3 regions of the Schlesneria paludicola DSM 18645 genome follow, and region 1 is predicted to be linked to each of the others. Evidence: riboswitches for the same ligand, from Rfam matches in the RefSeq annotation. Region 1 holds a riboswitch; each other region holds the start of a gene.
What was found. A riboswitch is a leader RNA that binds a small molecule or an ion and turns the genes downstream of it on or off. The one in region 1 is predicted to bind cobalamin.
Positions count from the first base shown of each region.

Region 1 (4,391 bases):
GACGGAGCGGACGGCTGACCTGCGTGTCCCGCAGTTCGCCCGCAGTCAATTTCCATTCCGAGAAAGCCGAATCGCATTCGGTGTGTGAATCAAAAGCATGAGGCTGTTCTCGCGAACAGCCTCATCATGACATCATCTCGGTTCTCGCCTGAGAATCACGCTTTAGCGTGCCATCGACGATTGCAATTCGGGCTTGCCAGCCAGAGCCATCTCTTTCGTGCGCACGACGAGTGGACTGAACACCAAGACGCTGTAAAACGCGGTGCTCAAGAATGCCTGCCCAGCAAACGGGATCGCATTCAGGTAGCAGGTGTAAAGTCCAGCCAGCGAGTGTGGAAGGTCGGATTGAATGCAGAAGTAAACGAAGTTGGTCACGACGAAAAACAGGACCTCGGCCAGAACACCACGTGTGAATGCGTCGACACCGCGTGCGGGCCAACTGCGGCGATTGAGGCCGGCTCCCATCATGGCTGCCAGCAAGTAACAGACATAGGCGGACCAGCGATCGCCTTGGAACGCCCAGGAGAAATTCCCTGTCATCGCCCAGATACTCAGGTCGCTGACGAACAATCCGATCAGCGGCAGGCCAACGGCCCAGCGACGGTCTGCCAGGTATGCCCCCGAATACAGACAGATCGCCATCATGGGCATGAAGTGCCAAGGATAGTAGATCACCGTGGGGTTAAGCGTCACGTTGTATGTGGTCAGAAAGTACGGCAACAGACGTAAGACGACTGTGAAGGCCAACATGCCAATCACAAATTTCACTTTCGATGGCATTTCAGTTCCCTTTGAATCGATGGTAGCACCGACCATGTTCACGAGTTTTTTCAATGTTTTCTTCGTTTGACAAATGAAGCCAGGACTTTAGGCGAATTCGCGTTCGCTTCGCAAGCGAAATCCGTACCTAAAACCGCTCGGGCAGTGGCCCTTCGCGAACGAGCGGCGTTTTATGCACCGGGCAGTTTCGCGTCCCATTGCCCGTCTGCAGTTGTTCCATCGAACCAACAGGTTTCCACGCTTGACACTTCTCGCAATACATCCCGGGAACAAGGGTTGGTTCGCCGGTACCTGGGTGCGCTTCGGGCGAGTTTCGGGCCCGAAGCAAAAAGGATTCACCCGATTTCGTATCAACGTACACAATTTCTTGAAGCTGGTCTTCGCGAACCGGTTGCGCCCCACTGAAGAGCAACGGAGTGGCAATTCGCATGACGGCAATGAGAATGGCCAGCACCAGAATGGAGCGGACATAAACCATGTTAACTGTTCCATCGACGGTTGATCGCAAAGGCGATTGGATTGACATGAAACCACGATGCACTACTGAAGATCGTACAGTTCGTCCTGTTTCAGCGGATCATTCAAGTTCCCGTCACTCACAAACCCCAGTCGTTTGGCATCCATCTTGGTGGCTTGCGGCTGCGCCATGTAATTCGATCCGGGCACCTGAATCCCAAAGTGTCGGCTGCGTGATTCCACATGGCCGTCCATGAAAGCAACATTGGCCGTGTCGGTGTGACGAAAATGAGTCGTGGCAAAGTTTTGACTTGGCGGTTCGAGAAGCCAGTTTTCTTGAAATGTCAGCGAGAAATCCACTTGGGCCGAATCACCAAACACAACCGTCTGAGTCATTTGCATCACGTCGCGCAGTTGCTTGAAATCGGCCTTCACGCTGAACGCGGGATAGTTCGAGAAGTCGTACTTGATTCCATAACCCAAGTACCGCCCGTTGAAGCCGTATCCGCAGGCCATCTGGCCAAACCGGACGAGATCAACCTGGGGGGGGCCAAAATTGGGACACTGATAGGCGGAGTAGTTCGTTTCCATATACGGAGCCAATTGCCCCTTGCTGAAATCAAGTTGTTTGGCCGTGACCGGTTCATCATAGTTCACATTTCCGAACCAGAAGCGAACCTGTCCAACCGATGGGTATGCAGAGGCATTGGCAATGAATTTGCCATCATCAATCCGATAGCAGGGCAGGCTTCCCGCGTAGGTTTCGGCGTAGTTGTGCAGTGCCAGAGCCAGTTGCTTCAGGTTATTTTTGCACTGGGTTCGGCGCGCCGCCTCGCGCGCCTGTTGGACAGCGGGCAGCAGTAGCGCAATGAGAACCGCGATAATGGCAATCACGACCAGAAGTTCAATCAGGGTAAATCCCTGTCGGCGTGGTCGGACCTGAGGACGCAAAAGAGCTGGCATGACAATTCTCCGTTGTGGCATCGAACGGTATCACGATTCGACAACGAACAAACGGTCGTCCGACATACCCAATGATGTCTTCATCACACGCATTCCGTGCAGTGAAAACTCAGGGTACGTCAATGCCTGCCCAGGCAGAGCAAGAGACAACGGTTCGTTCAGCGCGAAGTCGTTGATACACGAATCTGACAACTGGGCAGGTCTTCTGGCTCCCGGATCACACTACTAACCGCGCCTTCCCAAGCATTGCTGCTCAGTGGCCTATGCGGCGTTTGTCCCCGGATACAGCGGCGGGACCGCGACGGATTCACACCGTCTTCCCTATTCTTCCGTAGAACACTCGTCTACGGACACCCGTGTCGATCGCACATGGTAACGTCCATTGGTCGATTTGCAACGAATCTTCCCAGGGATTACGGGACCAGCCGGCGCCGGACGAGAGCAGGGGAGCAGGGGAGCATCCCGGGTGTGCATTGCCTAGACGACGCCCGCCTGAAGCGTTCCGCGGAGCAGTTGATTGGCAGCTTGATCGCTGCCGCAATCTTGCCGGGCGGAGTCGAACGTGATTTCTCGGCCGACTCGATAAGAAATATTCCCCAGATGGCACATAGTGCTTGCCAGTTGACCCACTTGCAAACTGGCCGCAGGAGTCTGTCGGCTCTTGATGCAATCAATGAACTGCCGCAAATGCGTGGTCAGCAAGTCGGACGCATCCGCAGTGATATTTTCACTGTGGTCATAGACTTTCCAACCACCTCGATCGACAACCAGCGTTCCCAGTTCACCGTGAAATGAAACGCCGGAACTTCGCCCTTCGATCCCATGGGACGACCACAGCCGGTGCTCCCAAAGAATTGTCTTTTTCTCGAAGGCATATTGGACCGATAGCGTATCGGGAGTCTCTTGGTCATCATCGAACGCATACTGACCGCCGACTGCGGAAATCCGTGTCGGTGATTCTACGCCCAGCCCCCAGCGGGCGACATCCAACATGTGGACGCCCCAATGTGCGAGTTCGCCTCCGCCGTAATCCCAGAACCAGCGCCAATTGAAGTGAAAGCGGTTTGGATTGAAATCCCGGGCCGGTGCTGAGCCGAGCCACTGGGAATAATCAACTTGCAACGGCGTTTCGCATTCCGATTTTCTTCCAATCGTGCGACGTCGATGCACAATCCAGGCCTTGGCCAGCCTGACCGATCCCAATCGACCGCTACGCAGAAAGTCGACGGCCGACCGAAAATGACTGCCGCTTCGCTGTTGCAGTCCAACCTGCACAACACGGCCCGCCTGGGATGCGGCGTGTATCATCAACGGCCCTTCTGCGACGAAGTGCGTCGAGGGACTTTCGAGATAGACATCCTTTCCTGCCTGGCAGGCAAGGATTGTCATCGCCGCATGCCAATGGTCCGGTGTCGCGACAACGACTGCGTCAATGGCGGGATCGTCGAGCAATCGACGGAAATCCCGTTCGATCGCCGGTGCAGGCCGCCCCGCCTCGACAACGGCGTGCACGGCTGGTGCAAATTGAGAATCGTCGATGTCGCACAGCGACCGAATCTCGACATCGCTTTGTTTCGCCAGTTCGCCGGCGAGAATCTTGCCCTGATTGCGGATTCCAATGACACCCACGCGAACACGGTCGCTGGCCCAGGAGCCAGACTTGGCCGTCGCAGTCGAAGCCGTGAGTCCGACGACGCCGACACCGACCATTTGCTGGGCACTTCGTCCCAGGAATTGGCGGCGGCTGACTTCGCGCAATTTAAACTCGTCGGTATTCATCGTGTTTCGCTTCGAGAAGGTCCCTGACCCCGAACAAATATTATATCCGATCCAATGAGTCGACCCAACGACCGATTTCGTCAATCGCATCATCCACGGGATATTTTGGTCCAAGGCCCTTGATCAATGTGAAGCTCACGGGCAGTCGAAGCTTTCGTAGCTCTGCGACCGAAAGCTGAACGCGAGGCAGCAATTTGTCCTCGTCGCCGCACAGGAAGAAATACTGCTGCCGAAGGTCCGGCTCACTTTCGGGCGGTTGCCCAACAAAGGGTGCCGCGGTGACAACCACGCCACGCACGACGTCGCGCGATCGCGTCGCAAGTAACCACCCCATGAGCGCCCCGGTGCTATGGGCGTGGACCACAATTCTCGAACTGTCGATCGTATATCGCTCACGCATGTGACCGATCAGC
Region 1 covers NZ_JH636435.1:950,721-955,111, forward strand. Annotated here, with positions in the region: gene OSO_RS0121410 (DUF6580 family putative transport protein) at 163-780, opposite strand; gene OSO_RS0121415 (hypothetical protein) at 908-1,258, opposite strand; gene OSO_RS0121420 (DUF1559 family PulG-like putative transporter) at 1,321-2,199, opposite strand; cobalamin riboswitch at 2,378-2,573, opposite strand; gene OSO_RS0121430 (Gfo/Idh/MocA family protein) at 2,677-3,978, opposite strand; gene OSO_RS0121435 (PDZ domain-containing protein) at 4,019-4,391, opposite strand, start outside.

Region 2 (4,391 bases), 1.2 Mb from region 1:
GCGTCGGCGGTTCCTGACCGCGTTCGAGATCGAACCAAAATGGCTGATTGAATGCGCGGCACGGCGTCAAAAGTGGATCGATCAGGGGCAATCGCTGAATCTGTATATGGCCGAGCCCAACGGACGCAAGATGCAGGACATGTACTTCATGGCCTGGGAAAAAGGTCTGAAGACGACCTACTACCTTCGCAGTCTTGCGGCGACCCAAGTGGAAAAATCGACATTGGACGTCAATCGGTTTGGTGTTCAGCCCAAGTGGATGAAGAACCGCAGTTCGTCCAGCGATATCGAAATCGAACGAAGCGACGAAACCAGTTCGGCCGTTTCGGCTGCGTGCAGGCTCGATGATCCGACCTGTGAATCCTGTCAGTAGCGATCGCGACGTCTCGGGTTTGATGACCTCTCATTCTAAAGACAATCATTTCAAATACGACGCAACCGGTGCGTCTGCTTCCAAGGAATTTGGCCAAGATGAATACTGCTGTGATGTCCGAAGCGACTGATTCGAATGAACCTCGTGTTGTCTCGGGGCGAGTGAGTGCTCGAGAGAAGCGACTGATCAATTGCCATCAGGTCGATGTCAATCAATTGATGCCACTAAAGTACCAGTGGGCCTGGGAACACTATCTCAACGGCTGTGCGAATCAATGGATGCCGACAGAAGTGCCCATGCACAAGGATATTGAAACCTGGAAGTCGAGTAAGCTAAGCGACGATGAACGTCGAGTGATTCTGCGAAATTTGGGCTTCTTCGCGACCGCCGAAAGTCTGGTCGGTAACAACCTGGTCCTTGCCATCTTCCGGCATGTGACCAATGCCGAATGCCGGCAGTATTTACTGCGACAGGCATTCGAAGAGGCCGTTCACTCGCATACATTCCTCTATATCGTCGAGAGCCTGGGGCTCAACGAAGGGGAAGTCTTCAATATGTACCACGAGGTTCCTGCGATCGCCCGCAAGGACGCACTGGAGATGGAACTCACCGCCGAGATTCTTGATGAGGGCTTTTCGACGGACACCTTCGAGGGCGCGCAGACCTTTCTCAAGAATCTGATCGGCTACTTCCTGATCATGGAGGGGATCTTCTTCTACACTGGATTCGTGATGGTCTTGTCGTTTCATCGTCGCAATTTAATGACTGGCATCGGCGAGCAGTTTCAGTACATCCTTCGCGATGAAACAATTCATCTGAACTTTGGGATCGACCTGATCAACGGCATCCGTAGCGAGAATCCCGAGCTTTGGACCGACGAGTTTCAGCAGGCAATGATCGAACGCGTCAAGCATGCCGTCGAGCTGGAGATTGAATACGCCCGCGATGTTTTGCCGCGCGGCATTCTGGGATTGAACGCCGAATTGTTTCGAGATTATGTCCAGTTCATCGCCGATCGTCGTCTCGAACGAATTGGCCTTCCCACACAGTATGGATCGTCGAATCCGTTTCCCTGGATGAGCGAGACGATTGATCTTTCGAAAGAGAAGAATTTCTTCGAAACTCGCGTGACTGAGTATCAAAGCGCGTCGACTTTGAATTGGGAATAGTTCGAGGCCCCGTTTCATCGTATTTGATTGGTGTGTTGTCCAAGCGGGTGGATTTTCCGCAAGAGCTTCGCTTTAATCCCCCGCGTTGCTGGTTGCTTCCAAGAGATTGGAGCACGAAGAGGGAACCCGGTGTGAGTCCGGGACTGCCCCGCAGCGGTAAGCGGAAACGACCGCCATCATCAAGCACTGACTCCACGGAGTTGGGAAGCGATGGCCAGTAGAAAGCAGGATGTCCGATTGGACGTGCTGGATGTCCGCGAGTCCGAAGACCTGCCAGCGGCTGAGTGATTCGGTTTTCTTTGTCAGGGCGACTACGTGTCGTCACGCCGAATCCTCAATTGCCGGACCTTCTAGGGAAAGGTCGGTCGAGGAATGCGCATCAACTTTGATGAGATGTGTGCCCAGGGGAGCGCTGGCAAGTCGTTTGTCCGCGCGCGTGCCTCTACACATCTCTGCTCGTTGCCCCCGAATCTCTCGATCTTCCCTTCTCTCTCGAAGGTCCCGCATGGTCGTCAATTCGTACCGGAGGGTACGAACAGGAGATGCGCGAGATGTGTTCGATTGAATTCCACCAAAGTCATGCCAACGAAAAAAGGACAGAGGTTCGAGAAGCTTTAGATCGTCGAGGCGTTCAACGTGATACACGGCCGCGATATGTTGCAGGTACGTCCAACGGTTTTACGCTGGTGGAACTGCTGGTCGTGATTGCCATCATTTCTGTGCTGGTGGCGATGCTGTTGCCAGCTGTGCAGCAGGCCCGTGAAGCGGCAAGGCGGACGCAGTGCAAAAACAATTTGAAGCAGATGGGGATTGCATTTCATTCGTATCATGAAATCTTCAACTGCTTCCCCAAGGGAGGTTACGGGGGAAGTCTCGCGTCATCGGCGCTTTATGAAACCGCCAATGCCAAGGCGTGTCGCGTCGTCAGTTGGGGCATCGCACTCCTTCCGCATCTCGATCAGTCAAACCTGTATCAGCAGTGGGACTTCAATCAGTGGTATTTACAGCCCAACAATCAGAAGCTAGCCCAAACGATGCTGTCCGTGTTTCTGTGCCCGTCGGTAAACCTTCCCCTTCTCAGGGCGAATGGCGACGCCGTCAACTCGCAACCGCAGTACGCTCGCTCAGACTACTCCGGCAACTGGGGCGAACGCGGTGTACGCTGTTACCCAGCCACGAACTGTCAGAACAACTACTCGACTCTCGGTGATCTTTCAGGAAACCCGCGCGGCACCATGATGCTTCAACCGAATGCGTCGTTCCTGTCGTTGACGCTGGGGTTGCGGGATATGGTCGATGGCACGGGCTACACGACGTTGGTCGGCGAAGCGCCCAACGCGATTTTCGGCACGTGGGCCAGCCATAAGAATGTTATGGATCAGAGCGCGGGACTGAATCTCAGTTTTGCACGCACGTCGACATGGAGCTCGTGCGTGGTGACCGCGACTCAAATGACATCAGCAAACGGGACGCTCGGGCTTTTAGGATGTGACGTCGGACACCAGGACTTCCACAGCTATCACACGGGGGGAGCACATTTTCTGTTCTGCGATGGTTCTGTGCGATTTCTGTCGCAGTCGATGAACAATGTGACCTTCTCTGCAATTTTCTCTTACAAGGGAAGTGAGATGATCAGCGATGGTTTTTGACCTCGACGACCTTCTGATGCTCGTGAAAGCGATCTCCGGCGATGGGTTTGCAACCTGATCTTGTCGTAAATGCCGATCGCAGGTATTTCACTCGCTGAATGTTCGGCAGATTTTGCCGGACGTTCGGGAGTGAATGGAATTGTGATGACTGAGTTCCCACGTGAGCAGTTCGCACCAGGGAAGCGGCGACTGTTCATGCTGATGTTTCCCCTCGCAGTCGGATTGATCGGGATCGCGTCCGTTTCGGCGCAAGACGACTCCCGATTCCGATCGCGTGAGACGCCGCGCGCGCTGCCACTTCCCGCGCGAGTCAACGGGCCGTCAGAGACATCAGGAAAAAGCAAATCGATCTCCGCCTCAAACAGTCTGATCAGCACGGCCGTTTCATTAAGTCTGATCGTCGGAGCCCTGTTTGTTGCGGGGCGCTGGATGAAACGCAATGGATTTCGCGGCCCACAACAACTGCCCGACGAGGCCCTTGAAGTCTTGGGCCGCCGAACTCTCGAACCGCGTGCGTCTGTTCATCTGGTCAGACTAGGATCGCGCGTCCTGCTGCTTGGCGTCGGCGGCGATGGCGTCAGGACACTCAGTGAAATCGACGACCCGGTCGAAGTCGAGCGGCTGATCCGTGCATGCGATCAGGAATCTAAATCGGAGACGCTGGCAAGCGTCGCCACCAAAACCGTGTCACGCGCGATGTCGTCCCGATCGATTCCGAGCGCGCCGCGCGTGTTGACGATCCTGTTGGGTCTGGGACTGATCTTCCTATCGACGCAGGTGTCTCATGCCCAGCCCGCTCGTCCCGGCAGTGTCACGACGCGGCTACGCGAGCAACCGAAAGCGATTCCAGAGAGCCGTGTTCCTAAAATTCAGCCGGCATCGCTGGAAATGCAGACTGGCGAGTCCAGTGATTCAACCTCGGGGATCTCGCCCCAACAATTGGGCGCGTCTCTGAAGCTTGTTGCGCTAATGTCGGTTTTCAGTCTGGCTCCTTCGATCCTGATGATGACGACGTGCTTTGTGCGTTTCATCGTTGTGCTGGGGCTCTTGCGTCAAGCCTTGGGAACGCAGCATGGGCTGCCGAGTCACGTGCTGTCGGCGATCTGCTTGTTTCTGACGTTTCTCGTGATGTCGCCCATCTGGCAACGCAGCTACCAGGAAGGAATCCGACCTTATACGAATCCCGCGCCGGGCGAGGTC
Region 2 covers NZ_JH636435.1:2,107,240-2,111,630, reverse strand. Annotated here, with positions in the region: gene OSO_RS0126610 (ribonucleoside-diphosphate reductase subunit alpha) at 1-373, shown strand, start outside; gene OSO_RS0126605 (ribonucleotide-diphosphate reductase subunit beta) at 472-1,542, shown strand; cobalamin riboswitch at 1,615-1,834, shown strand; gene OSO_RS45235 (DUF1559 family PulG-like putative transporter) at 2,094-3,191, shown strand; gene OSO_RS50065 (flagellar biosynthetic protein FliO) at 3,336-4,391, shown strand, end outside.
Region 2: another riboswitch for cobalamin. It lies ahead of OSO_RS45235 (DUF1559 family PulG-like putative transporter); the one in region 1 lies ahead of OSO_RS0121420 (DUF1559 family PulG-like putative transporter).

Region 3 (4,391 bases), 1.2 Mb from region 1:
TCACCTGTATTCTTGCGAAGATCTAGAAACTCCTCGATATCCAGGTGCCACGTTTCCAGGTAACTACAAACAGCGCCCTTGCGTTTTCCTCCTTGATTGACCGCGACCGCCGCGTCGTTCACGACTTTCAAGAACGGAATGACCCCTTGGCTGCGACCGTTTGTTCCATGAATGTGCGCGTTCGTCGCGCGGATATTCGTCCAGTCGTTTCCCAGACCGCCGGCCCATTTCGAAAGCACGGCGTTGTCGGCAATGACCTTGAAGATATGCCCGAGATCGTCACTGACGGTACTGAGATAACACGAACTCAGTTGCGGATGCGGAGTCCCCGAATTGAACAAGGTCGGCGTCGCCGATGTGAACCGGAACGACGAAAGCATTTCATAGAATTCGATCGCTCGTTCTTCGCGCGACTCTTCTTGGAGTGCCACGCCCATCGCGACGCGCATCCAGAAATACTGCGGCGTCTCGATGCGGCGGCCACCGACATGCAACAGATACCGGTCGTAAATGGCTTGCAGCCCCAGGTAGTGGAACTGGGCATCTCGCTTGGGCTCCATCGCCTTGGCGAGCCGTTCCAGGTCGAAGCGACGCAGTTCGGGTGAGAGTCGTCCCGCGCGAATTCCGTCGATCACATAGTGCTCGAACTGGTCATGGTGAAGCTTGGGAAGTGATCGCGCGTCGGGTGTCGCACCCAGCACTTCTTTGTAGATCACATTCAGCATGAGCCGCGCGGCGACGACATCAAATGCCGGATCACGCTCGATCCGCGAACGCGCCGCCAGGATCTGTGTCCGATAAATCTCACCAATCGAAATTCCATCAAAGACAGACCGAAGGACATCGTCGGCCAGCGATTTCACGTCGACGAATTCTTCAAGTCCCCGAGCGGCTTCTTCCAATCGCTTCTCGACGCGGCGCGGATCAAACGGAACGCGCGTTCCATCATCAAGTACGACATGGATCGCGGGACGCGTTTCGATCAACGCCGCTTCACCGCGAATCGCACGCATCTTCGCATGCTCCGCACGATAGATAATGTAGCGCCGCGCGACGCGATACTGACCGAGCGACATCAAGCCCATCTCGACAAGATCCTGGATGCGTTCGACATCCACGCCGTTCGTCTGACTGGCCAATGGAGCCACATCATCGGCCACCGACTTCAGGACACTGGCCACATCGTTCAACACATCCGCTTCAAGTGGCTGGCCGTCCGCGAGGTTGAGCTCTGCACGGAACGCATTCGAAATCGCGTTCTGAATTCGCGACAGTTCAAACGGGACGAATCGACCATCTCGTTTACGGACAACCCATTCGTGAGGGGCACGCAGCATGCGACTGGACTCCTAATTCGCATCTCTCCGATGCAGAACTCTGGACACGCCGAGATCGAGTTCGGGGTAGCGAATCGAGGAGTGCGCTAAAGAAGCCCTGCAACTCACGCGGCATGGAAGCCAGCGAAAGCCGCACGCGTTGCGCGCAGAATGACAGAAATAGCATCCTCGTCCGTCCTTTCCCAAGAAGGCCCGGCAGATGAGTAATCCAACCTGATGGCATCAACCATCAGAATCCTGCAGTTCCTGAATTACCCAGTCGTTGGCAGGTCTTCGGACTTGCAGACTTGGCGAACAAGGCACAAGCCTTGTTCGTTTCCTACTAGCCATCGCTTCCCGGCCTTCCAAGACGAATCTTGGGCGATCCAGTGCTTAATGATGGCGGTCGTTTCTGCTTACCGCTGCGGGGCAGTCCCGGTTTTTCACCGGTGTTCCCTCTTTTCGTGACCACAACTGCTTGTGGACAACCAACAACGAGGCACAACATACGGACGGCCGTGAATCTTGTCTAGTGAACCCAAAACTTTCTTCACCATAACAACCACGATCGCTTACACGGGTTGATGTAAGAGTAAAAGAGCCATTGAGTTGCTCATTACCGAGGGGCAATTGAAAGCCAAAGTGGTCACGTCGCAGCGGTCAACCTCGACCGCCAAGATGCGATCAAGAACACTATCGGGCGCTGAACCAACGTCCCTGACTTGTGGTACAAAACTCATTCGACCGGGGCCAATCAACGGCCGTGGCGCCAGCGCGTTGGCGCTCGACATCCGTGTTCACGGCAGACAGGTACGGACGTCATCGCATAGCTTGGCGATGGACATCCCGTTTTGTCGTGGTCAACGATCCAGATATTCCGGTAGAGAACCGGGTTCTTGTGGTTTTGAAACAGAATCGGCAAGGGATTCGGCCCTTCGACGCTGCCGCCGCCGGTCTTGTTTTCCAGTGCGAGTTGATTGTGCACGACGACGCCGTTGTGACGTACGGTGATCTGGGCCTTGCAGCATTTCTGGCCATCGGCCGAGAATCGTGCTGCAGTAAAGTTGATGTCATACGTCTGCCATCGCAACGGTGGAAATGACATATTCAGATCGGGGGTTTTGAAGCGATAGAGCGATGCGCAATCGTTGAATTTCAGTTCGAGACCGAACGAATCGAGGACCTGAACTTCGTATCGCTTTTGCAAATAGAAACCACTGTTGCCGCGTCCCTGACCACGAGCGGTTGGCATGTAAGGAATCTGAAATTCACCATGCAGTGTGAAATTCTGGAAAACGTCTTTCGTCTCGGTTCCAACCTGTAGCAATCCCTCGGGCGTCACCTTCGCATCTTTCAGGCGGTCGGTTCCGTGACCGTCGAACAGCACGATCGCATCTGAAGGCGGTGTCGCCCCCTGCGTCGCGCTGACGCGTTTGACGGGTTGCAAGAAACCCAGACGATCACCGGCACTGTTCTTCACAACCGCGGCAAATCCCGTCTGCAGAATCAGAACCAGATTGTCGCCATTCAAAATCACCTGTTCGCCCTGACGTGAACCCGACAACGGAGTTCGCGGCGAACCGTCATATCCGTTCCCAGGAAGACCGCCGCGATAGACGAGGGCATTAAACTGCCCGCCGCCGAGGGCAACGACTTGAACTCCGATTGGATAAGCGTATCCATTCATCATGACGGGGCCCGCGTATTCGCCCTGATCATGATAGTCGGCATCGACTTGAGAAAGGTCCGTGATTGCAATGTGAACTTCGTCGTCACCGAACGACGTCAACGCCATCGCATTGAACAACACCAATGTGACACCGAGTACGGAAAGTCGCAGGGCGGTCGTTTTCAAAGTGTGGCTTTCATGAAGGAACGCAACAGAAAACTGATATCGATCTGAATCAACACTCGGAATGAACAATGATGACGCAAGGGCCGCACGTGTCACGAATCGCCAGCGTCTCGCGTGAGACTGGACAGGATTGCTCCCATCACCCTTCGATTCGCTTTCGCTGAAAAGCCATCGTCAGCGAGCTGTCTGCCACGCTTTCACAGCCTTCCATGCGAGCCACCAATTGACCGTTCGCATCGACGAACTCGATATCACAACGGATCATCTGCTCAGTAGACGGCTGGATGTGGATGATAATTCGCACTCCCTGATGCGGCAACGCGCGGCGGAACTGTCGATACTTCGTCACAGCACAGGGCAGGCATGGTCGGCCACGCAGTTCTTGTGACCAGAGAATGATCGACTGCAATGCGACGTCGATTGCCAACGGGTCCGCCAGCCAGTTCGCTCGAATCGGCTCGGCCATCCACGTCGAAGCGACTGGCGACATTCGCGATTGGACAATGATTCCATCGTCCGAGATCGCTTCGATCGCCGTCAAACCGTGCAATTGCGGCCCATGAAACAAGCGCGTCGCATAGGCCGTCGCGAGATCCGTCGAGTAGGGGCGCTGATGGGAAATATGCAGTACCGGTGTCGGGGCCAACGGGTATCCCGGGGCCAGCACAACATTGGCCCCCGCGTGAATGACATCACGTCCGTTCGCATGAGAAACCAGGCGCGTGGGGACGATGAATTCGGCCCCCGCTCGAACCGGTTTGCCGCAGAGAATTCGCAGGGACACTCGATCGTGCTGCCCTAAACGCACACCTTGAAAGACGCGGAAGTCATCAAACCCATGCAGTTCCAAGCCGGGATTGCGATGAATGGCGCCATGAGCGAGCCATTCAAAAATCATCGCAACGGGGAGCACCGCTTTGCCGCCGATAACATGTGATTCCAGATAGTGGTTGCTGGCCACATCCAGTTCACGCTCAAAGGAGACCTTAAATCCCAGATCAATATCGGTCTGCAGAGCGCGCGTTGATTCTGCCGCGGTCGGTTCGTGGCCGGGCGGTGGAGCAACAGCCTGTCCCAAGGACTTATTCGACTCGTGGTTGCCCCCTTTCTTGGGAATCATCGCATCGAGAGACTTCAGCACGTCGGCAGGCGTCGCATGCGCAGCCGTCGTGGGCAGCGAACGCGGCGGGGCGGAGGATGAAGCAGACGGTGACGGATTC
Region 3 covers NZ_JH636435.1:2,112,744-2,117,134, forward strand. Annotated here, with positions in the region: gene OSO_RS0126610 (ribonucleoside-diphosphate reductase subunit alpha) at 1-1,337, opposite strand, end outside; cobalamin riboswitch at 1,585-1,824, opposite strand; gene OSO_RS45240 (3-keto-disaccharide hydrolase) at 2,071-3,171, opposite strand; gene OSO_RS0126620 (type I polyketide synthase) at 3,311-4,391, opposite strand, start outside.
Region 3: another riboswitch for cobalamin. It lies ahead of OSO_RS0126610 (ribonucleoside-diphosphate reductase subunit alpha); the one in region 1 lies ahead of OSO_RS0121420 (DUF1559 family PulG-like putative transporter).